Regions from separate parts of the Brevibacillus sp. FSL K6-2834 genome, predicted to be linked through region 2. Evidence: riboswitches for the same ligand, from Rfam matches in the RefSeq annotation. Region 2 holds a riboswitch; the other holds the start of a gene.
What was found. Region 2 has a riboswitch for FMN ahead of NST96_RS06340 (ECF transporter S component). Riboswitches for the same ligand answer to the same signal wherever they lie in the genome.
Positions count from the first base shown of each region.

Region 1 (12,222 bases), 2.4 Mb from region 2:
GGCATCCTGTTCAGCGTATTCCAGATCAGCTTTCGGGCATCGATGCCGAAGCTGTTTCCGGGAGAAGGGCTGGCTGCTGTGAACGGATTGATTGTACGGCTGGAGGCAGTGGCAGGAATGATCGGATTTGTCCTCGGCGGGGTGGCCAGCGACTTGTTCGGGCATATATGGGTCATCGGGTTTGACGCCGCCACGTTTTTTGCTTCTGCGCTTGTCTTGGTGCGGCTGCGGTGGGACAGTTATCCGGCAGCGGGCAGACACAAGCGGCAGCGTGTTTCCTGGATAAAGGACCTGCAGGAAGGCTGGTCATATCTGCGGCAAAACGATGTCTTGCTTGCGGTGATAATCCTGTCTTTCTTCTGGACCGTCAGCGTGGCGGCGTACAACTATGGCCTTCCGCTGCTCGCTGAAATGTCGGTCCGATCCCACGCTTCTTTTCACGGATTGATGTGGTCGCTCTTGAGTGTCGGCACACTCGTCGGGGCGTGGCTGGCGCCGCGTCTTGGCTGGAAGGAGTTTTCGGCACTGAGCATCTCGTTGCTCGCGATGGCCATAGTCATCTCGCTCGCCTTTGCCGGGTGGCATCAGCTGATCATCCTGCTGCTGCTAACCGTGACCGGTGTGCTGGAGGGATGGCGGGAGGTGTTTCAGAGGACGATCGTGCAACAGGCGGACAATACGGTTCGCGGGCGTGCCTTGGGGATGCAGACACTGCTGACGCGTGGAGGGTTTTTTCTCGGCTTTTTGCTGTCCCCGATGATTTTTCAGGCTTATGGCCTGTTTGCCATGGTTGCCGTTTCGCAGGCGGTGCTGGTGCTCGCGGTATCGGGTACGTACTTGTTTGCTCGAAAAAAGACAGGCCAGGGGTAAGGCTGGTCGCATGATAAAAAACGCTCGCGGGCTGTTGATTCGCCTGTGAGCGTTTTTCTGCTGGGAAAGAGTAACATTCCGTTTCATATGCTGAACAAACATAATTGACACTCTTTTTACAATTGTATTACTATTTTAAAAACATCTTTGTATACAGAATACAGTTTTCATGTTTGGGGTGGGTTGAGCTTATGGCCAAAATGATCAAGCGGAGTGAGACACTCCAGTCCCAGGTGTACGAGTATTTGCGGGAACAGATACTGTTTGGCGGCCTAGCCCCGGGTCAGCGACTGATTGAAGAGAGGATTTGCGAAGAAACTGGCGTGAGCCGGAGCCCGATTCGAGAAGCAATCCGCCGTCTGGAAAAGGACGGCTTAGTTATCGTTCAGGCGCAGGGAGGCGTAACCGTCTACCAGCCCACTCCGGACGACTTTACTCATCTGTATGAGTGCCGTCTGAGTCTGGAGCCGACCGCAGCCATGTTTGCTGCCGAACGCAGGACTGAGGCGGAGGTAAGAGAGCTTCGGGACCTTTTGGAACGGATGAAGGAACTGAACTACCCCAGTGACTCTCGGCGCACGCACGAGTTGAACTTCACGTTTCACCAGCGCATTTCGGAAGCGAGCAAGAATCCGTACCTGACAAAAATCATGAATGAACTGAAAGTGTTGATCTCGTTTTACCGCAATGCCATCCTGGAGGTTCACCCTCGCCGGCCGGAAACGGTCATTTCCGAGCATCAGGCCATCGTAGAGGCGATTGCCCGGCAGGATGGAGAAGAAGCCAAAGCGAGAATGACAGAGCACATCACACGCGATTTTGAGCTGTGCATGGAAGCCGATCGAAAACAAGCAGATGATCAATGAGGAGGGGCCAATGACTACGACGAAGCCGCTGCAAGGCGTGCGTGTCCTGGAGCTGGGAACGCTTGTGGCCGCACCGTTTGCCGGTAAAATTTTCGCTGAATTCGGCGCGGAAGTAATCAAGGTGGAAACCCCGGAAAAGGGCGATCCCTTGCGCAACTGGCGGACGATGCACAAAGACACGTCTGTCTGGTGGTATGTGCAGGCACGCAACAAAAAATCAATCACAGTAGACATGCGCATGGAGGAAGGGCAGGAGATTATTCGCTCCCTGGCCCGGGAAGTGGACATCATCATTGAGAACTTCAGACCCGGAACGCTGGAGAAGTGGGGGATCGGGTACGATGTCCTCAGCGAACTGAATCCCGGCTTGATCATGGTGCGGATTTCAGGCTATGGCCAAACGGGTCCCTACCGCAACAAACCCGGATTTGGAAGCGTGGCTGAAGCCATCGGCGGCCTGCGCTATCTGACCGGCTACCCCGAACTGCCGCCAGTGCGAGTCGGTGTCGCCATCGGCGATTTGACCGCGGGGCTGTACGCCGTGATTGGCGGGATGATGGCCTTGCACGCGCGAGACAGGTCACCTGAGAAAAAGGGACAGATGGTTGATGTGGCGTTGTATGAAGCCGTTTTCAGCCTGCTCGAGGGCGTCCTGCCGGAATACGACTTGAAAGGGCTCGTCCGCGAAAGAACAGGGAGCACGCTCCCGGGAATCGCGCCGTCCAACACGTATTTGTGCGCTGACGGGAAATACATCGTGATCGGAGCAAACGGCGACAGCATTTTCAAACGGCTGATGCATGCGATCGGACGAAGCGATGTGGCGGAAAATCCGCGCTATGCGAACAATCAGGGACGGGCGGAAGACGTCGCCTACATCGATCAGGTGATCGAGGAGTGGACAAAGCAGCATACGCTCAAGGAAGCACAGCGGTTGCTGGACGAGGCTGCTGTTCCCGTCGGACCGATCTACAGCATCGAGGAGATCGTCCAGGACGAGCATTATCGGGAGCGCGGGATGGTCGAAGAAATTGATTTGCCGGACGGTGAAAAGGTGCTCTTTCCCGGCGTAGTGCCGAAGCTTTCCGAAACACCCGGTACCCATGAGTGGGTAGGGCCTTCTCTGGGAGAGCACAACGAGGAGATTTTCGAAAAGCTGCTCCAGCTGGACCCGGCCGTATTGGCCATGCTGAAGGAGAAGAGAGCGATATGACGAGAGATGTAACCATTCTGGAGGTAGGGCCGCGAGACGGATTGCAGAATGAGGCGGGGTTTATTCCTACGGAGAAAAAGCAGCAGTTGATTCGCACGCTGGCCGACGCTGGTCTGACAAGGATTGAAGCCACTTCGTTTGTCCATCCCAAGCGGGTACCGCAGATGGCGGATGCCGAAGAGGTCGCGAGGTCGCTGGCTGACATTCCGCATGTTTCGTTCAGCGCTCTCGTTCCCAACCGGAAAGGGTACGAACGGGCAGCCGGCTACGCACTGGGCGAGATCAACTGGGTGACTTCGGCAAGTCCGGCCTTTAACAAAGCGAATATCAACCAGACGATTGAGGAGAACCTGGAGGCGTTCCGCGAGCTGGTCCCGTTGGCTGGTGAATCGGGACGCTTGCTCAGGTTTTCCATTGCGACCAGCTTCGGTTGTCCGTTTGCAGGCAGAGTGGACCCGGATGTCGTGGTGCGGCTCGCCGAGCAGGCGCTTGATGCGGGCGCAGGAGAGATCAGCATCGCTGACACCATCGGCATCGCCGTCCCGGATGAAGTATTCTCGCTCTGTGATCGCCTGGTCAAAGCGGTGGGCTCTGAGCGATTGTCCCTGCATCTTCACGACACCCGCGGCCTGGCCTTGACCAATACGTATGCGGCATATACCGCAGGCATCCGGACGTTTGAGACGGCTGCAGGGGGCCTGGGAGGCTGTCCGTTTGCACCCGGAGCTGCGGGCAATGTAGCGACGGAAGACGTCGTGTATATGTTTGAGAGGATGAAGGTAAAGACAGGTATTGAATTTTCAAAACTTTTAGACGCTTCGGAGTACGCCGTCAGCCTCTCGATGAGAATGCCGCTCGGGCGCATCCGTCTCGTAGAAAAGAAAGAGCAATCGACGATTGGCTTTTAAATAAAAGAGGAGGGTTTCGACCATGAAAAAGAAATGGATAGGAGTACTGACGACAATCAGTTTGCTGGGAGGACTGCTGGCAGGCTGTGGAGGAGCCCCTGCGCAAAGCGGGGCCGGAGGCAGCGGAAGCGCTCCTGCAGCGAACAGCTCGCAAGGCGGCACGGCGGCGGCTACAGACGAATACCAGGAAGCGACGATTCGCCTGGCTTACAACCTGCCGCAGGATCACCATATTTCCAAGGGAATCGAGGAGTTTGCCAAAAAAGTAACCGAGCGCTCCGGCGGCAAGGTAAAAGTGCAGGTGTATCCTGCCGGCCAATTGCTCTCTGACAAAGAAATGAACCAGGCCATTTTGACAGGCGGCGTGGAAATGGGCGTCAACTCCACGACGCTGTGGGCATCTGTGGTTCCGGCAATGGGACTGTTCGACGTTCCGTTTGCGCTTCCGACCTCGTACGAATTGGCGGGGAAAGCGCTGTCCGGATCGGTCGGCGAGAAGCTGAACGCGGAAATGGAGAAGAAGGGTGCCAAGGTATTGCTGTTTGCGGACTATGGGTACGCGCAATTTGCAAACAGTGCACGTCCGTTGACCAAGCCGGAAGACTTCCAGGGTCTGAAGATTCGCAGTATCGGCCATATTCCGTCCGTGATGATCCAGGCGTATGGCGCGGCACCGGTCTTTATGGGAGCAGGCGAGGTTTACATGGCTCTGCAGCGCAAGACAATCGACGGTGCGACCTCTGGTACGACAGCGATGGTTCAGCGGAAATACGATGAGGTATCCAAATATTTAACCGTCGTCAACTACGCTTATCTGGAGTTCGTACTTGCCGTCAACAAGAAGTACTGGGATGCTTTGCCGCCAAAAACTCAGGAGCTGCTAACCACTACAGCCAAAGAGACGGAAGACTGGATTCGCCAGCAGGCTGAAGCAGAAGACAAGAAAACCGCCGACGAGTTAAAGCAAAAAGGAATGGAAGTCTACGTTGTGCCAGAGGCGGAACTTCCTGCGTGGAAGGAAGCGGCCAAGCCAGCCTGGGACGAGTACCTGAAAACTGCCGGCGACTTGGGCAAAGAACTGCTGGGAGATCTGCAAAACATCAAGTAAAGCCTGAGGCGAGGAGCAAAGAGGGGACGTTTTCATGAAATTTTTTCAAGTGTTGTATGGCTGGATCGACAGTTTGATCAAGTTCGGCGGAGTGATCGCCGGTATCTTTATCGTATTGGCAACGGGGATGACCTTTTACGAGATCGTCTCCCGCTCTCTTTTTAACGCGCCGACGATTTGGGCAACCGAGCTTACCATTTATGCAATCATGGGAAGCTGCTTCATCGGAGCGGCTTACGCGGTTCGGGTGGACGCCCATATCAAGGTGGACCTGCTGCTGCACAACGTATCTGCGACCGTGCGCCGCTGGATGCTGATCGCATCGGCCCTGATCGGTCTTTTGTTCAGCCTGGTGTTTTGCTATTTGAGCTGGGAGCATGTCCAACAGTCGATGGAGCTGGGATTCACCTCCGCTTCCCTGCTTCAAATCCCGATGTACATTCCGGAAATGTTGCTGCCCATCGGCGGCGTGCTGCTCGGTCTCGCCTTCCTCTTGCAACTGGTTGACTACATTCGCGGACAGGAAGGAGGCGAGGCGTAATGGGATTGTTTTTTGCGGGAGGAATGGCCTCGCTGATGCTGGTAGGGGTGCCGGTCGCCTTCACTCTCGCGGTACTGGCGGCAATCGGCATGTACTGGTTCAACGGAGGGGCTCTCGGGCTTTCTCAAGTCCCTATCATTGCCTACAAGGCATTGGATGATTTTACGATGAGCGCCTTGCCGATGTACGTGCTGATGAGTCAAATTCTTTTGTTCAGCGGAGTCGGCAAGGAGCTGTATGAGATGGCAAGCCGCTGGCTGCGTCATTTGCCCGGGGGCTTGGCCCTGGCGACGCTGGTGTGCTGCGGAATTTTTGCTGCGATCTCCGGCTCCAGCGTAGCGACTGCGGTCACGATCGGGATGGTGGCGATCCCCGAGATGACGGCGCGCGGGTATGACAAAAAGGCGGTGCTTGGCCTGCTCGCTGCGGGAGGAACCTTGGGTATCCTGATTCCGCCGAGCGTGCCGATGATCATTTACGGCTCAGTCACTGGCGAATCTGTCGGAAAGCTGTTCATCGCCGGTGTCCTTCCGGGGATCTTGCTGCTGCTGATCTTCATGGGATACGCCTCCTGGAAAATGCGGCACATCAAGGAGGCGCCAGCGACCTGGGCAGAGCGCTGGCAAGGGACACGCAAAGCGATATGGGGGCTGATGATGCCGGTACTGATCATCGGCGGCATCTACTCCGGTATCTTTACCCCGACAGAAGCCGCTGCTGCCGGTGTCGTCTTCAGCGCACTCGTAGCCGGACTCGTGTATCGCAGCCTGTCCTGGGACAACATCAAGAAAATATTGCTCTCGACGGTGGCAACCAATGCGATGATTTTGTTTATCATCGTGGGGGCGATGCTGTTCGGCTTTATCCTGACATCGCTGCAAATCCCGCAGGCCATGACCGAAATGGCGACAAGCCTGCCTGTTTCCAAATGGGTCGTCTTCATTCTCATCAATATCCTGCTGCTCGTTCTGGGCTGCTTTTTGGAGACGGTATCCATTCTCGTCATTACGCTGCCGATCCTGTATCCGATCATCACAGCGCTGGGATTCGACCCGATCTGGTTTGCCATCATCATGGTCGTCAACATGGAGCTGGCGTTGATTACGCCGCCGGTCGGACTCAACCTGTTCGTGCTCAAAGGCGTAGACCCGTCGTCGCCGATATCCACAATCGTTCGGGGCGCCGCGCCGTATGCGGTTATCATGGTTTTGTTCATTGTGCTGCTCGCTGTCTTCCCGTGGCTGTCGCTCGGGTTTATCGACGGCGTGAAATAGAACGAGCAGAAATCCTCTGTACCTTATTGGTTCAGAGGGTTTTTGCTATGCAGGGGAAACAGACGGCAAAACGAAAAACAATAGGAACAATAGAAAAGCCGAGGAGGGTAAACAAGTGAGCAGATGGAAGGAAGTAAACCCGTCGCTTCGCACGATCATGACTCCGGGTCCGGTTGAGGTAGACCCGCGGGTATTGAGGGTTATGGCAACTCCTGTACTGGGGCAGTTTGATCCCGAATTACCGATATGATGAATCGCGTGATGGAAATGCTGCGAGAATTGTTCTGCACTCGCAATCAGTGGGCGTATCCGATCGACGGGACTTCCCGCTCGGGGCTTGAGGCCGTGCTGTGCAGCCTGATCGAACCGGGCGACAAAGTGCTCGTTCCCATCTACGGCCGATTTGGCCATCTTCTGACGGAGATTGCCCAGCGTTCAAGGTGCGGAGGTGCACACCATGGAAGCGCCGTGGGGCGAAGTGTTTGATGAAGAGAAGATCATCAGGGAAATGGACCGCGTCCGCCCGAAAATTGTAGCGATCGTGCACGGTGAAACCTCGACCGGCTGCATGCAGCCGCTAGCCCGGGTCGGACATGCGTGCCGAGAGCGGGAGGCGCTGCTCGTGGTAGACGCTGTGGCTACGCTCGGGGGATCGCCTGTCGATACGGACGGGTGGATGCTCGATGCGGTCGTCGGCGGAACGCAAAAGTGCTTGTCCGTTCCCGCTGGAATGGCTCCGATCACCTACAATGAGCGGGCTGAGCGAATTATCCAGGAAAGAAAAAGCGTGGAGCGCGGGCTGGCGGGGAATCTCTCTGAGCCGTCAGAGCGGAGGATTCGCAGCAACTACTTTGACCTGGGCATGCTGGCGCATCGGCACGATGGGCTTCAGTTGCCGGAAAAAGAATGTCCTGCACGTGTTGGCAGGTCTTGAGGCGGTGCTGATCCGCATGGGAGCGAAGGTTCATCGCGGAGAAGCTCTGCAAGCCGCGCTGGATGTATACGAAATTCCGTCATAACTCCTTTTTGGTTACGTATTTTTTGCGCCTCCCAGCCATAGGATGTACCAACTGGGAGGTGACGGGCGTGGCCGTGTTTCGACCCCGTCGGCGGTGGAGGAACCCGCTTTCTCGTTCGAAAGCGTTTTTTATCGCACTGGTCATTTTTTTGGCGATGAGCATTCAATTTTTGTTTTTTATCGAAAAACGCCTGGAACCGACGCTGAAGATTCTCGCAACCCAAAAAGCCGAGCAGTTGGCCAAACAAGCGATTACAGATGCGGTCACCAAGCGGATTGCCCAGCAAGGGGTAGATTTCAACCAGATCGTCAAAATTGAAAAAGACAATCAGGGGAGAATCCAGGCGTACCAGTTCAACTTCAAGGAGTATGCCCGGATCGTAGGGGAGACCACCTCCCGCGTACAGAACCGGCTGAGGGAGTTTGAAGAGGAAAAGGTAGACCGCTATATCCCTTTGGGGCTGGCGACAGGCAGCAGTTTTTTGGCGCAAATGGGTCCGGATCTGCCGGTGACGTTTGTGCCGATCGGATCTGTCAAGACGAAGCTGGAGACGGAATTGACCGAGGCCGGCATCAATATGGTCCTGGCAACCGTCTACATTTTTGTTGAAGTGGACTTGCGCATCGTGATTCCTTTTGCCACCGACCAGAAGACGATCACGACGAAGATTCCCATTACCCATTCGCTGATCATTGGCGATGTGCCTCAGTACTTGTACAACAATCCGGAAGGAAAGCCGGATGTGCCCAGACCGGAAGACGTATCCAGGCAGCCGTAAAAGAGCCAAACAGGCGGCTGCTACAAAAACGAGCACGTTCCCGTTGCTTCGGGGAGTGCTCGTTTGGGCATTTCCAAAACATGGAGGAGGAAGATTCCAGGGAGGAAACTGATAGAGGGAATAAAAGGTGTCGGTTCGTCAAGAATGTTAGGAAAACAGACGAACGGATGATGAAAGCGTGAAGGTTGCGATTATGGGCGCCGGTCTGTCAGGCTTGGCCTGCGCGATCACACTTGAAAAACACGGAATATCGCCCGCCGTTTTCGAAGTGAGGGAGCGGTTAGGCGACCGCTTTGTGAACGCTGAATCCATGCTCTCCATTTTGCAAAAGCCGATTACGGATCCGGTTGCCTTTTTCGCGGAGAAAAACGGCATTTACCTCAAGCCGACTGCGAGCATCCAAAGGCTGCTGGTGTTCTCGCAGAGCCAAAAGGCGGAAATCGAAGGAAGTCTGGGATTTATCAATTACCGCGGCAGACATGAGCACGCTTTTGAAAGGCAGCTCGGCCGGCAGGTAAAAAGTGCCATCCAGTACCGGTCCAAAGCGACATACGAGGAATTGCTGATGGAGTACACGCACGTAGTAGTCGCCACAGGAGACGGGGAGTACACAAGGAAAATGCATAACTTCCGGACAGACCTGACCGTGTCGCTAAAAGGTGCAATGGTAACCGGAGACTTTGACAGGTACACGCCTTGTGCATGGCTGGATTACAGCTATATGGAAAAGGGATACGGCTATTTGCTCCCGCTTTCGGACACGGAAGCGAACCTGGTCATGGCCTACCCCGACTATCCAGAGAATGACCGGCTTGATGTCGACGAGCGCTGGGGTTTATTTTACGAGCGGGTTTGCCGGGACCTGCGTCAGCCGCTCAGGATTACCAGTCACTTTCATGTGACCGGATACCCGATCGGCATCTGCCGCAGGGCGAGGATTGGCAATACGTTTTTTGTCGGAAACTGCTTTGGGGCACTGATGCCCTTCTTGGGATTTGGCCAATTCACGGCGCTGTTGACAGGCATATATGCAGCGTATGATATATGCGGCAAGGGCGCTTATGAAGAATTGACGCAGCCTTTGCGGCGCAGTTACGAGAATTCACTGGTTTTACGCAGGGCAGTGGAGAGGCTGGACAATGAGGATTTGGACAGAATCGTCCCTGTCTTGGGAAGCAGGTGGGGAGAGAGCATTTTGCAGGGCAAATCTTTCAATGCTTTGCGCTGGCTTGTTTTTGCCTTGCGACCATGGATGACAAAGCGGTAGTTGCCGACAGGAGGGAAACTGCCGACTTCCAATAAAAAAGTGTAGTGCTTGTAAAAAAACGTGTTATAATGCAAGCAACTGAATATCCAACCTTCAGGGTAGGGTGAAATTCCCGACCGGCGGTGATGACGAACGCACGTCCGAGCCCGCGACTCGCCCATGAAAGATATTTCGTGAGCGACTGACTTGGTGAAAATCCAAGGCCGACGGTAAAGTCCGGATGGGAGAAGGTGGCTATAGTCTTTGGCTTTGTTTAAAAAACCGAGCACCAAAGGCTTCTTCTTCTATGCCCTGAAACTTGTTCAAGGGCATTTTTTATTGGGAAAGGGTGATGGCGACTCGCGCGACAGGAAGTAGGAGACATGCCTTGGTAGTCTCCTGGCTCGTGATTGCGGGCTGGCGGCTCGGCAGCAAATGAATAGATGACCTTCAGGGCAGGGTGAAATTCCTGACCGGCGGTAATGACGAAAGCAGCGTCTGAGCCCGCGACTCGCCCATGGCTGAAGCCATGAGCGACTGACTTGGTGAAAATCCAAGGCCGACGGTTACAGTCCGGATGGGAGAAGGTGCATGTGGCCTTCGTTTCTCTGTGAAAAAACAGAAAAACGAGAGGCTTCTTTCCCAATGCCCTGAAGCGTGCTTCGAGGGCATTTTTCATTGGGGAGGAGAGGAACTCATGTCAGGAAATGACTTGTCGTATATGGCGTTGGCACTGGACTTGGCGAGGGCGACAAGAGGACAAACCAGTCCCAATCCGGTAGTGGGAGCCGTTGTCGTCCGGGACGGAGCAGTCGTGGGGATGGGCGCTCACGTAAAAGCGGGTGAACCACATGCCGAGGTGCATGCACTGCGGATGGCTGGTGAGCATGCGAAAGATGCCGTGCTTTACGTCACATTGGAACCTTGCAGTCATCATGGGAGAACCCCTCCTTGTGTGAATGCGATCATTGAAGCCGGCATCAAGCGAGTAGTGGTTGCAGTGGCGGACCCGAATCCGCTTGTCGCCGGTACAGGAATCGCTCGCCTCAGACAGGCGGGTGTGGAAGTAACAGTGGGAGTGGGAGAAGCACAGGCGAAGAAGGCAAACGAAGTCTTTTTCCATTTCATCACGACGAAAACACCGTTTGTGACCGTCAAAACGGCAGCTTCGCTGGATGGGAAAATCGCTACGCATACGGGGCACAGCCGCTGGATTACGGGTGAAGAGGCCCGCCAGCGGGTCCATCAGCTACGGCGAGAGCACGATGCTATTTTGGTTGGGGTTCAGACAGTGCTCGCGGACGACCCTGAGCTCACGGCCCGCCAACAGGGAATAGCCAGGGGAAAGCAGCCGCTTCGTGTCATTCTCGACAACCAGCTGCGGACCCCTTCGGAAGCCCGCGTGATACGGGACGGCAAGGCGCCGACGCTCGTTTTCACAGCGGATGACGCACCCATCGGCAGGCAAAAAGAGCTCGAGAGCCACGGGGCCGAGATTGTGAGACTGGAAGGGCGCGTAACAGTCGAGCAGGTGCTTGCGGTGCTGGGGGAAAGAGGGATCACTTCTCTGTTTGTCGAAGGCGGAGCGGCGGTCAACGGCTCTTTTTTGCAGGCACGGGCCATTCAAAAGGTCGTGCATTTTCTCTCCTACAAGCTGATCGGCGGACAGGGGGCGCCTGCTCCCTACGGGGGACTGGGCGCAGCTCATATGGGGGAAGCCATCTCTCTGGCGGACGTGGATGTCGAGCCGATCGGAGGAAGCGATCTTTGCATTACCGGCTATCCGGTATGGCCGGATGGAGCCAGCAATAGCGAAACGCGCAGGAATGCGGGCTGCAAATGATAGGAGGGGAAGCCGTGTTTACCGGATTGATTGAAGAAGTAGGTACAGTAGATTCCATTGCGGTCACCGAGCGGTCCAGCAAGCTGACGATACGGGCCGCGGCCGTTTTGGAGGATGTTCGCCTGGGTGACAGCATCGCTGTCAACGGCGTTTGTCTGACGGTCACCTCGTTTTCCGCGAGCCGCTTTCAGGCAGATGTCATGCCGGAAACGTGGCGGGTGACGGCCCTGTCCAGCCTGAAGCCGGGGATGCGTGTCAACCTGGAGCGGGCGCTGCAGCTCGGAGATCGTCTCGGCGGCCATCTGGTCTTGGGCCACGTAGACGGCACAGGAAAAATCCTCTCCAAAAAAACGGACAGCAATGCGGTGAGACTTGCGATCCAGGCGAAACCGCACCTGCTTCGCTACGTAGTGCCGCGCGGCTCGATCACTGTAGACGGCATCAGTTTGACCGTAGTGGCCGTTGACGAGGAGAGCCTGTCCGTTTCGATCATTCCGCATACGCTCAAGCAGACCAATCTGCTGGAAAAACAGGTCGGCGATCCGGTCAATCTGGA
Region 1 covers NZ_CP151945.1:4,513,620-4,525,841, reverse strand. The annotation lists gene NST96_RS22175 (MFS transporter) at 1-870, shown strand, start outside; gene NST96_RS22170 (GntR family transcriptional regulator) at 1,062-1,736, shown strand; gene NST96_RS22165 (CoA transferase) at 1,747-2,949, shown strand; gene NST96_RS22160 (hydroxymethylglutaryl-CoA lyase) at 2,946-3,857, shown strand; gene NST96_RS22155 (DctP family TRAP transporter solute-binding subunit) at 3,880-4,965, shown strand; gene NST96_RS22150 (TRAP transporter small permease) at 5,000-5,506, shown strand; gene NST96_RS22145 (TRAP transporter large permease subunit) at 5,506-6,780, shown strand; partial or broken gene NST96_RS22140 (aminotransferase class V-fold PLP-dependent enzyme) at 6,938-7,799, shown strand; gene yunB (sporulation protein YunB) at 7,858-8,577, shown strand; gene NST96_RS22130 (NAD(P)/FAD-dependent oxidoreductase) at 8,756-9,844, shown strand; FMN riboswitch at 9,930-10,080, shown strand; FMN riboswitch at 10,266-10,416, shown strand; gene ribD (bifunctional diaminohydroxyphosphoribosylaminopyrimidine deaminase/5-amino-6-(5-phosphoribosylamino)uracil reductase RibD) at 10,521-11,666, shown strand; gene NST96_RS22120 (riboflavin synthase) at 11,681-12,222, shown strand, end outside.
Region 1: it holds a riboswitch for FMN, as region 2 does, so the genes downstream of both, ribD (bifunctional diaminohydroxyphosphoribosylaminopyrimidine deaminase/5-amino-6-(5-phosphoribosylamino)uracil reductase RibD) here and NST96_RS06340 (ECF transporter S component) in region 2, are expected to answer to the same signal.

Region 2 (12,222 bases):
CGGAGTTGTTGAAGCGAATCCGTTCCATCGACGGGATGGCTTCGCGAATCATCGTCGCAAATTTGATTTCCCAAGGAGTAGGGGTCCCGTACAGCGTCCCGTTTGCAGCCGCTTCCGAGATGGCTTTTGTGATATGCGGGTGGGCGTGGCCCGTGATGATCGGACCGTATGCAGCCAGGTAATCTATGTAGCGGTTTCCGTCGACATCCCAAAAATAGGCTCCCTGCGCGCGTTCCATCGTGACAGGAGCGCCGCCGCCGACAGCTTTGAAAGAGCGGGAGGGGCTGTTTACCCCGCCGAGGATGACGTCCATCGCCTGTTCATGCAGGCGGGCAGATTTTTCGCGGTTCATGTTCATTCCCTCTTTTCGTCCATAAGTCCATCCTCATCTTATCACACTTGAAGGTTGGCGTAATCGGCAGAGCTGCAGCTGGAACCGTATTTGGAAAAGTGATACAATTCAGCCTGTCAGCTTCCAAGCCAGCCTTTGATAACGACTTGTTCCGGCTTGGACGGATTGTAAAAACAAGAGCGGAAGGGAAGAGGGCGAATGAACGTCGAAGCGTTGTCCATACCCGGTTACAGCGGCAATAATGAGGATCGTTTTTTGATAAACACGGCTCAGCAGATATTTGCCGTGATTGACGGAGTTTCGTCTTTGGTGCCGTTTGTCACCAGGACCGGGCAGAGTGGAGGGGCAATGGCGGCCCGGATCGTTCACGATCATCTGGCGGCTGTCGGAAAAGACGCCGACTTGCCGTCTGTACTGCTCGCAGCCAACGAGCGCCTTCGGGATTATATGATCTCCGAAGAAATCGATTTGAGCCAAAAGGAAGCTTTGTGGGGTGCAGCCGCCGCCGTAGTGAAGCTCGATGGGACACACCTTCACTATGCCCAGACGGGAGACTGCATGATCTTTGCCGTGTATGCCGACGATTCGATCCGCGTCCTGACTCATCTGCAGGTAAATCACCTGGAAGCAGCCGCGATGGAAAAGTGGGAAGAAGGCATTCGCCAAGGCTTAAGCACAAGGGCTGAACTGATTGAAAGCGTTCGCGACATCCTCGTTCACAACCGCTATCAGGCAAATACGCCGGGAGGATACGGCGTGCTGAACGGCGAGCCGCTCAGCGGAGACTTTCTGGAGTACGGGAGGATCAACCGGATCGGCCTGAAGGCAGTGCTCCTGCTGACAGATGGACTGTTCTGGCCGGCCGCGCGCGGAGAAGGGAGCATCGGTTGGGAGAAAACGGTCTGTCCCATCCTGGAAAAAGGGCTGCAGGCGTATACAGATGAACTGGTCCAGTTGGAGAAAAGCGATCCGGAGTGCATCGCCTACCCGCGGTTCAAGCCTGCCGATGACAAAACCGGTGTCGTCATTTGCCTTCCCGAGAACGAGCCTGCGACTGAGCCGTATGGTCTTCCAAGGCTTTAGATTGAAGGTTGCAGTTGGCAGCACATTGATTTTTGCAGAAATCAGCCTGCTCATATACACTAAGCAGTGGAATCCTACTCAAAAGCGACAAAAGGGCGGTTAATCATGATTCAAGTCAACCATTTGCAAAAGGAGTTTCGCATTCATCAAGCCCGCGCCGGTCTGGGAGGCGCGTTTCGCGACCTGTTCAGCAGGGAATACAAGACGGTCAAAGCGGTCGACGACCTGTCCTTTTCCGTAGAAGAAGGGGAAATGTTCGCCCTGATCGGAGAAAATGGGGCAGGGAAGTCGACCACGATCAAAATGCTGACGGGCATCCTGAACCCGAGCGGCGGGGAGATCGTCATCAACGGCTTTGTCCCGCAAAAACAGCGGGAGGACTACGTGCGCTCCATCGGCGTCGTGTTTGGCCAGCGCTCGCAGCTTTGGTGGGACCTGTCCCCGCTGGAGTCCTTCCGTCTGCTGAAAAGCGTCTACAAGGTCGAAGAGCATGAAGGACAGCGCTGGCTCGACCGTTTGATCGAGGAGCTCGACATCGGTTCGTTCGTCAGCCAGCCTGTACGCAAGCTGAGCCTCGGCCAGCGGATGCGCTGTGAGGTGGCGGCGGCGCTGATCCACAAGCCTCGCCTGCTGTTTCTGGATGAACCTACGGTCGGTCTGGACGTACTCGTAAAGCAAAAGATTCGCGAGTTTTTGCGAAATTTAAACGATACCGAGCATATGACGATTCTGTTGACCACACATGATGTGACCGACATCGAAGCGCTGTGCAAAAGAGTGCTGGTCATGGACAAAGGCAAGCTTATTTTTGACGGGCTGCTCGAAAACCTGAAGGAAAAATGGGGAAATGGGACGGAAGTGGCCTTTCAGTTCAAAAAGCGGACGTCAGCCGAAGAGCTGCGGACTGTCCTCGGCGAGCTGCCCTGTGAGATCATTCGGGAAAACGACTTTGCTTTGCGCGTAAAAGTGTCGCGCAGCCAGGAAATGCTGCCGTTCGTCCTGTCCACCGTGATGGCCTCGTTTGACATCAGCGACGTCAAAATTATGGAAGCGAGCACGGAGGACATCGTCCGCAATATCTACTCTACAGACAGCGAGGTAGTCAGCCATGGGTAAGCTTTACCTGGAACTGATCCGCATCCGCTTTCTGACCTTGCTGGCGTATCGCGTCAACTACTACAGCGGCATCATCATCTACGCGATCAACATCGGGGCGTACTACTTCCTCTGGGGGGCGATTTACGGCGGACAGCAGCAGCTCGGCGGTCTTTCGGTAGAGCAGATGACGGCGTATGTCGCCATCGCCTGGATGTCGCGGGCGTTTTATTTCAATAACATCGACATGGAGATGGCGCAGGAGGTCCGGGAGGGAAAAGTGGCGATCGAGATGATCCGCCCCTACAATTATCTCTCGGTCAAGACGGCGCAGGCATTCGGCGAAGGGATTTTCCGCATGCTGTTTTTCGCCGCGCCGGGCATTTTCCTGATCAGCCTGTTCATTCCGTTTCAATTCCCGAGCACGCCCGAAGCGTGGGGCATGTATCTGCTCAGCCTGATGTTCGCGTTTGTCATCAACACGCAGTTGAATCTGTTGACCGGTCTCGTTACCTTTTTCCTCTTCCGCAATGACGGGATGATGCGGGCCAAGCGGGTAGTCGTCGACCTTCTTTCCGGCCTGGTGCTGCCGATCAGCTTTTTCCCCGGCTGGGCCCAGACGCTGATGGGATATCTGCCGTTTCAGGCGATCAACTATTATCCCAGCGTCATCTTCACCGGGGCTATACCGGCGTCCCGCGCGTGGCAAATGATCGGATTCCAGGCGATTTGGGTCGCGGTCATTCTCATCCCGATCTTCGTCTTGTGGCGCAGAGCCCAGACCAAGCTGGTCGTGCAGGGAGGATAAGAAGCAATGGGTGAAATCAAGCATGTCTTGGGCATTTTTGCCACTTATTTGGGACAGTATTTCAAAACGCGTCTCGCGTACCGGACTGATTTTTTCGGGGAGCTCGTGTCCAATCTGATCAATGAGCTGATCAACCTCGTGTTTATCGTCGTCGTCTTTCAGCACGTGCCGCTGCTCAATGACTGGACGCGCGACGAGATTATTTTCATTTACGGCTTTTTCCTCATCCCGTACGCGCTGTTTTCGATGTTTTTCGGCTTCTGGGATTTCAACGAGCGGTACATTATTCGCGGAGAGATGGACCGCGTCCTGACCAGGCCGCTGCACAATCTCGCACAGGTCTGTCTTGAGTCGATCGCACCGGACCGGATTTTTGGCGTCATCACCGGTTTGATCATTATGGGCTATGCGGCTATTCAGCTGGATTTGTCCTTTACGTGGTACGACCCGTTCCTGTTTGTCGGTCTCGTCGTCAGCGGCATGCTGATCTATGGCGGGGTCTACACGGCCATTGCGGCCATCAGCTTTTTCTCCGATTCCCGGACAGGGATTTCGCCGATGATCTGGAATATTCAGCAGTATGGGCGTTACCCGGTCGACGTGTACAACAAGGTAATCCGGTTTGTGCTCACGTACGTGCTGCCCTTTGCCTTTGTCGGCGTGTATCCGGCGGCGTATTTTCTCCGCAAGGAAACGTGGTACGCGTATGCGGCGTTTACTCCCGTCGTGGGAATCGTCTTTTTCAGCATCGGACTGGTCGTCTGGAACTGGGGTGTGCGCAAATACAGCGGAGCAGGGTCGTAATCGGCTTGCTGCCTGACCCTCCTCCGTCTTGGGGGAGGGTTTTTGCATGCTTTTGTCGTATTGGGAAAAATTGCTTTCTTTCTACCTCGCTATGTTCCCCTGGCTGATCATGTTTGCTCCGCAAATGATAGCCGAAATTTGCGGCAGGTTTCCCAAAAGCGATGGGAGCTACGCAGGAGATTCGCAACGACCATAGCAGGGAACACTTCCAGCATTGTCAAATCCGAGTGCGGCACTGTATAATATCCATGTAAAATCACATACATTCCTTCGGGGCAGGGTGAAATTCCCGACCGGCGGTGATCGCGCCAAAAGCGCGTAAGCCCGCGAGCCTCCGCGATGCGAAAGCTTCCGGAGTGCAGGATCTGGTGCAAATCCAGAGCCGACAGTACAGTCTGGATGGGAGAAGGATGACGACAGTACGTACGCTGTGCGTGCTTGTTTGCTTGTGCATGGGTATTGCACGACGGGCTGGGTGCCGCTTTTCGGCCCTTCTGTTTACGTACCCTTTTTTAAGAGCACAGGTCTGTTTCGTTGTCTTTGCATGTGTGCCAAAGCCCTGAGGAGATGTTGTTTCTCAGGGCTTTTTGCTGTGCAAGGACCGAACGCGGGCACGTCCGGGTGTATGCTGTTGCCATTCCTCAAGAAGGAAGAAACCAATGAGGAGATGGTACAGATGAAAGGAACCGCGATTCCCACATCGCAAGCGACGCAGCGGCTGGTGACGATTCCCATGCTGGCGGCGGTCGCATTTGTCTTGCAGTACCTGGAATTTCAGGTGCCGCTCATGCCTACGTTTTTGAAGCTCGATTTCAGTACGCTGCCCGGATTGATCGGCGCCTTGCTCTACGGCCCAATGGCAGGCGTTATCGTCGAAGTGATGAAGAATGCGCTGCACATGCTGTTTAAAAATACGGACGGCCTTTTGATCGGCGAGCTGGCCAACGTAGTGGCGGGTGCGAGCTTCATCGTCGCAGCGGTTTGGCTGCAGCGGATGAAACAGGGGAAAATGAGCTTCATGGCCGGTCTTGCTATCGGTACTGTACTGATGACGGCTGTCATGGCGGTAGCCAACGCCTACTTCCTGCTGCCCGCCTATGCGGCTTTGTATCAGGTGTCGCTGGAGCAGCTGGTCGCGCAATTCCAGGCTGAGAGCGTATGGTCTTTGATCCTGTACGGCATCGTGCCGTTTAACCTGATAAAAGGAATCATGGTCTCCGTAGTCGCTTATCCGCTCTACGTGAAGCTGGCACCGAGACTCAGCCTTTATGCAAGAAATTGACATTGCCCGGCGGGTCTGCTACCATATTGCCCAAGAAACAGGCGAAAATGGCTGTGAAAGGACCCGCAGGTAGCGAATGTGGCGCAGAGAGTCGACCCTTGGCTGAAAGGTCGATGCACGAATGCACCTGCTCCCCATCCTGGAGCTGCTGGCGACGAGCCATGCCGGATTCCCTCCGTTAACGGGTCAGAGCGGATCGCAGTTGCTTTTGTGGCAGCAGCGGTCAATCAGGGTGGTACCGCGGGAGAGTTTCCCCCGTCCCTTTTTGGGATGGGGGTTTTTTGGTGCGCCCAGCATGGGCGATAGCTATAGGGTGAAAGTCCCGAACGGGGGTTGGCTGTACCAACCGTTAGCTCAAGGCAAGGGTGTCGACCGCGAGGTCGAATCTGAAGGAAGCCGGCGGCAAAATCCCGACCTGAGGTACACGAACCCAATTTGAGGCTGTTGTATCCGGGCGAGTCTGCCAAACAAGACAAAGCCCCATACAGCCAAGGGATACAGTAGTAAACTTGGGCAGGTACATGGGATGAAAGTTATCGTTCTTACCTGGGGAGGTCTGCATGAAACGCCTTCAACTGTTGGTAACCGTCTCCGTAAGGAGACGCTGAACATGCAGAAGTCAGCAGAGGCCATAGTACCCGAGTAGAGGACGCTTGAATGGGGAAGGGCCGAACATCAAGCCAGCATGCGATCCATGTCTTTTGATACGGTACGTCGAAGCAGAATTCTGTCAAGGAACTACTTTTGAAGAGCAGGGGTGAAGCCCCGAGGGTACAAAAGAGGGCTGAGTATCGTACAGCAAGCACGGAGTCCGCATGTGCGAAGGAAGGAACATCATTATGGATTTGCTGGAAAAAGTCTTATCACGGGAAAACTTACGGATGGCACTCCAACGAGTGGAGGAAAACAAAGGTGTCGGTGGAGTCGATGGTGTTTCAACCGAACAACTACGCGATTATCTACGTGAACACTGGCAAGCCATCCGCGAGAAGATGGAAAGGGGAACCTATAGACCTTCACCTGTTCGCAGAGTCGAAATCCCGAAACCTGACGGTGGTGTAAGGTTATTAGGCATTCCCACCGTGGTAGACCGCTTTATTCAGCAGGCCATCCTCCAAGTGTTAACGCCGATCTTCGACCCCACCTTCTCGGAATCTAGCTATGGGTTCCGTCCAAAACGTAGCGCTCACATGGCAGTAAGGAAAGCGCAAGCGTATATCTCCGAAGGATATCGTTTCGTGGTGGACATCGATCTAGAGAAATTCTTTGATCGCGTAAATCATGATATTCTAATGAGCCGTGTGGCTCGAAAAGTTCAGGACAAGAGAATTTTAAGACTGATTCGTTCCTACTTGAATGCGGGGATCATGATAAATGGCGTCTGTACAACATCAAGTGAAGGAACACCGCAAGGTGGGCCGTTAAGCCCACTTTTGGCAAATATCCTACTTGATGATTTGGACAAGGAACTCGAAAAGAGAGGCCACCGTTTCTGCCGCTACGCAGACGATTGTAATATCTACGTGAAAACAAAACGGGCAGGGGAACGAGTAAAGAAGAGTATTCAAAACCACTTGGAGAAGGTACTAAGGCTAAAAGTAAATGAGGAGAAAAGCGCGATAGACCGACCATGGAAACGAAAATTCTTGGGCTTTAGTTTTACCTTTGCAAAACAGACAAGGATTCGCATCCACCCCAAATCCCTCCTCAAGCTAAAAGAGAAAATCCGCACGATCACGAATCCGGTGTGGAGCATCTCGATGGAGAAGCGGATTGAAAGAATAAATCAGTACCTCATGGGCTGGATTGGATATTTCGCCCTTGCAGACGCGAAGGGCATTCTACAATCCATTGAGGAATGGACAAGGCGCAGGCTCCGTCTTTGTTTGTGGATGCAGTGGAAACGCGTGAGAACCAGATATCGAGAACTTCGTTCTCTTGGCATATCTCACGTAAAAGCCATTGAAATTGCAAATACCCGCAAGGGTGCATGGCGTACCACAAAGTCTCCGCATATACACAAAGCCCTCGGCATTGCCTACTGGCAACAACAAGGGCTGAAAAGCTTAGTGCAACGATATTCTCAAATTCGTCAAGCTTGGTGAACCGCCGTATACCGAACGGTACGTACGGTGGTGTGAGAGGACGGGGGTTAGTCGCCCCCTCCTACTCGATCGTTTTTGAAAAGAAGCTCATGAAGGAGTGAAGGGCATTGAAAGAAGGAAAAGCATTTGTCAAAGAAATCACGCCGCAGTCTGAAGACTTTTCGCGCTGGTACATCGACACGATCAAAAAAGCGGATCTGATGGATTATACGCCTGTGCGCGGCTGTATCGTTTTCAAGCCGGACGGATTTGAGCTGTGGGAGCGGATCCAGGAGGCGATGGACAAGCGGTTCAAGGAAACCGGCCACCGCAATGCCTATTTTCCGATGCTGATTCCCGAATCCTTTTTTCAGAAGGAAAAAGAGCACGTAGAAGGCTTCAACCCGGAACTGCCATGGGTTACGGAAGCTGCGGGGGAACAGTTGGAGGAGCGCCTTGCGCTGCGGCCGACCTCGGAGACGATGATCGGCCATATGTACAGTCAATGGATTCAAAGCTACAGAGATTTGCCGGTACTCATCAATCAGTGGGCAAATGTATTCCGCTGGGAAAAGCGGACGATGCCGTTCCTGCGCACCTCCGAATTTTTGTGGCAGGAGGGACACACCGCCCATGCCACAGAGGAGGAAGCCCGTCAGGAAACGATGCAGATGCTGGACATTTACGCCGAGGTCGTGGAGGAGCTGCTCGCGATCCCGGTCTGGAAGGGGCAAAAGACGCCGAGCGAGAGGTTTGCTGGAGCTGTCGACACCTACTCCATCGAAGCGATGATGAAGGACGGCAAGGCCGTACAGGCCGGCACCTCGCACTATTTGGGAGAAAAATTTGCGCGGGGCTTCGAGATCAAGTACTTGGACCGCGACAATCAATTCAAATACGTGCATACGACATCCTGGGGGACCTCTACCCGCCTGATCGGCTCGATGATCATGGTGCACGGGGACGACCGGGGGCTGTCGCTGCCGCCTCGTGTAGCGCCTACGCAGGTCGTGATGATTCCGGTTGGACCGCCAAAGCTGCGTGAAAGGGTGATGGCAGCATTCGATCCGCTCTTTGATCAGTTGAAAGCGGCAGGCGTACGGGTCCGGGCTGACCTGCGCGAGGAGACTCCCGGCTGGAAATTCAACGAATGGGAGATGCGCGGCGTTCCGATCCGTCTGGAAATCGGTCCGCGCGATGTCGAGAACGGTCAGGTCATTCTGGCCCGCCGCGATACCGGGGAAAAGATCACGGCTCCGCTTGCGGATGCAGTAGAGGCGGTCGTAAACCTGCTTGAGGAAATCCAGCAAAACATGTACCAGCGGGCAGTCGAATTCCGCAATGCCCATTCGCATCTGGAGATCAACACGCTCGAAGAATTGAAGCAGCACGCGGAGACCGCCGAGAAAGAAAACGGCATCGCGGGTTGGGTGCTTGCGGGCTGGTGCGGCGACAATGGCTGCGAAGCAAAGGTAAAGGAAGAGACCAAGTTCACCTCCCGCAACATCCCGTTCGAGCCGCCTGCACAAAAATCCGCATGCATCTGCTGCGGCAAAGAGGCGATGCACACGGTCTGGTTTGCCCGGGCTTACTAAGGCAAGGCCATCAGGCCAAAATCAAACCCGACGAAAGAACGCTTACGGCCAAGCTAGACCAACAAATACGAAATGAAAAAGGGGGCGTCTTATTTTTGACGCCCCAATACCCATTCCGCAAACGCATCCGTATCCGTAAACTCGTAATCCGGTTCCGGCTGAAAGCCTCCCGTTTTTTGCGTGACCGGAAGCCAGGTGACTCCTACTGTCACCAGTCCGGCAGCCTTCCCGGCTATAATATCCGCGTTGCTGTCGCCGACGTAGATGGTCTGTTCGGGCGTTGCACCAAGCTGCTCCATCGCAAGCAAAATCCCCTCCGGATCGGGCTTCGGATTTGTCACCTCATCCCCGGCGATCACCACATCAAAATAAGGGGCAAGCCCCCACTCTTTCAGAGAGATATCTGCGCTTCGTCTGCCCTTTCCTGTGACAATCCCCATCGAAATGCCGGCTTGCTGCAAGCGGTCGAGCAGCCGGATCATTTCCGGCGGATTGGACACGCGCTGATGCTCGGCTGCGTAGAAGTCGTAAAAATGGGTCACGGCATCCGCCAATTGCTCGCTGGCAATCATGTTTTCCAGAATCCCCATCTCAGGCGGGCCAAACATCGCGACGATCTCCTGATCCGTGTAGTGGCGCTGAAGAAAGTGCTGAAAGGTAGAGCGGAAGGAATTGAAAATCATCGGCAGCGTATCGGCTACGGTCCCGTCGAAATCGAATAGAATGGTGCGCATCGTAAGCCTCCTTGGTCAAAAATGGAGAAAACCATCACAGCGGATGGTTTTCATGGTTGTTTTTGCATACTGGTCAGCTTCAGCATACTGCTGCGTTTTCTGATTGTTCGTTCAGTCTTATGCGAAGATGAGTTCTTTCATGCCTCGTTGTCTTCAAAGTCGTCGTCCTCGTCGTCTTCACTCGGGTCAGGAGGAGTAACGGGAAACAAGACATCAAAGAACTTAAACTTCCGTCGTCCGTTTTCATTTTTCAGTCCTTTGTACTTTTGGAGAAGGTCGCTAATCTCGGCAACCAATTCATTTCTTTCTTCTTGGCTTAAATAAAATTCAGTCAGGTTGTAAGCGAACGTATCCTTGTACTCCTTGCGCACATCCACGTCGCTGGCTACAAACCGGTTGAGCGTACGCACCAGATCCTTTTCCGTCGTGCGGAAAGGGGTAAACATGATATCGCTCAGCTGCTGTGCGTTTTCCTCGATCATCAGCCGCAGCTTCACCTGAATGACTTTGGCTACAGGCTCGTAGTACTTTTCCACGATCGAGCCTTTTACTCTCGTGTCTACCTGCTGCAACAAGCCTACGCGCACAAGTTCTTTCACATGATAGTGAAGACGGGCGGCGTTTTCCCCGAGCTCGGTTGCAATCTGCTTGGCTGTACGGGGCTCAAGATCCTCAAACAATTCCAAAATCTTTACACGTTCTGGTATAGCAAGGGATTTGAGGGCTTCCGGGTCTGTTACGTTAAAAAATTCTTTCATCGCCATTCTTCACCATCCAGCTACCTACGCAAATTTTATATTTCTTTATCATTACTATCCATCCATATTATCGTTTTCTGTGCAAAAGCGCAACGTGCAAGCGGATGAAGTAGCTGTAAGCTTGTGGTAAAATGAGACCAAATGAAAAGCAGTTTTTAGTGGAAGGACGGGATCAAAAATGGTCGCTGCAGGACAAGCTGCACCAGATTTTACCCTCAAGGCGAGCAACGGTCAGGAGCTTTCTCTGGCTGATTTTCGCGGAAAAAATGTGGTGCTCTATTTTTATCCAAAGGACATGACGCCGGGATGTACGACAGAAGCATGCGATTTCCGGGATTATCATCCCGATTTTGCCAAGCTGAATACGGTCGTACTGGGCATTAGCCCCGACGATGTGAAATCCCATGACAAGTTCGTCGCCAAGCACGAACTTCCTTTTCCGCTGCTTGCCGACACTGACCATCAGATCGCGGAAGCATATGGCGTATGGGTCTTGAAAAAGATGTACGGGCGCGAGTACATGGGCATCGAGCGGACGACCTTTGTCATCGATGCGGAAGGAAACATCGCCAAGGTCTGGCCCAAGGTTAAGGTAAAAGGGCACGTCCAGGAGGTGCTCGCGTTTATCCGGGAAGAGCTGCACAGGCCGTAATCCGGGGGACAACCAATAAATCAATGGGGGAACAAATAATGACTTTGTCCACTGCATATATGGTAGAAACGTTTTGCCAACTGGCCAACACGCCAAGCCCATCGGGAAATACGGGCAAGGTGATGTCCTGGGTGGCAGACGAGCTCGATCGACTGGGCGTCAACTATGTAAAAACCAACAAAGGAGCGGTACTGGCGACGCTGCCGGGCAAAAACAAGGAAAAGCATCGTCTGCTGACGGCTCACGTCGATACCTTGGGCGCGATGGTAAAGGAAATCAAGAGCAATGGCCGGCTGAAGCTCGCTTTGATCGGCGGCTTTGAATTCAATGCCATTGAGGGGGAGCACTGCACGATTGAGACAGACAGCGGCCGACTTGTTACCGGCACCATTTTGTCGACCAAGGCATCTGTACATGTGTATGGCCGGGAAGCTGGCAAAATGGAGCGCAACGAAAGCAACATGGAAGTCAGGCTGGACGAGAAAGTAAAAACAAAGGAAGACGTGGCTGCGCTTGGCATCAGCGTAGGCAATTTTGTCTCCTTTGACCCGCGTGTAACAGTTACCGAGAGCGGCTTTATCAAATCGCGCCATATCGACGACAAGGCGAGCGTAGCGATTTTGTTCGGGGTGCTCAAGCATATCGGAGAAAGCGGCATCGAGCTTCCGTATACGACGCATTTCCTGATCAGCAACAACGAGGAAATCGGTTATGGCGGCAATTCCAGCGTTCCGGCACAAGTGGTCGAATATCTGGCTGTCGACATGGGGGCGATCGGAGACGGACAGACGACAGATGAATACTGCGTGTCCATCTGTGCCAAGGATTCCTCCGGCCCTTACCATTACGGCTTGCGCAAGCATTTGGTGCGCCTGGCCGAGGAGCAGGGTCTCAACTACCAGGTCGATATTTATCCGTATTACGGCTCGGACGCCAGCGCGGCGCTGAGAGCCGGATACGACATCGTTCACGGCC
Region 2 covers NZ_CP151945.1:1,251,016-1,263,237, forward strand. The annotation lists gene NST96_RS06315 (glutamate-1-semialdehyde 2,1-aminomutase) at 1-352, opposite strand, end outside; gene NST96_RS06320 (PP2C family serine/threonine-protein phosphatase) at 551-1,435, shown strand; gene NST96_RS06325 (ATP-binding cassette domain-containing protein) at 1,541-2,551, shown strand; gene NST96_RS06330 (ABC-2 family transporter protein) at 2,544-3,338, shown strand; gene NST96_RS06335 (ABC-2 family transporter protein) at 3,345-4,142, shown strand; FMN riboswitch at 4,405-4,557, shown strand; gene NST96_RS06340 (ECF transporter S component) at 4,819-5,424, shown strand; gene ltrA (group II intron reverse transcriptase/maturase) at 6,264-7,529, shown strand; gene proS (proline--tRNA ligase) at 7,637-9,103, shown strand; gene NST96_RS06355 (HAD-IA family hydrolase) at 9,193-9,837, opposite strand; gene NST96_RS06360 (helix-turn-helix domain-containing protein) at 9,975-10,595, opposite strand; gene bcp (thioredoxin-dependent thiol peroxidase) at 10,774-11,247, shown strand; gene NST96_RS06370 (M42 family metallopeptidase) at 11,286-12,222, shown strand, end outside.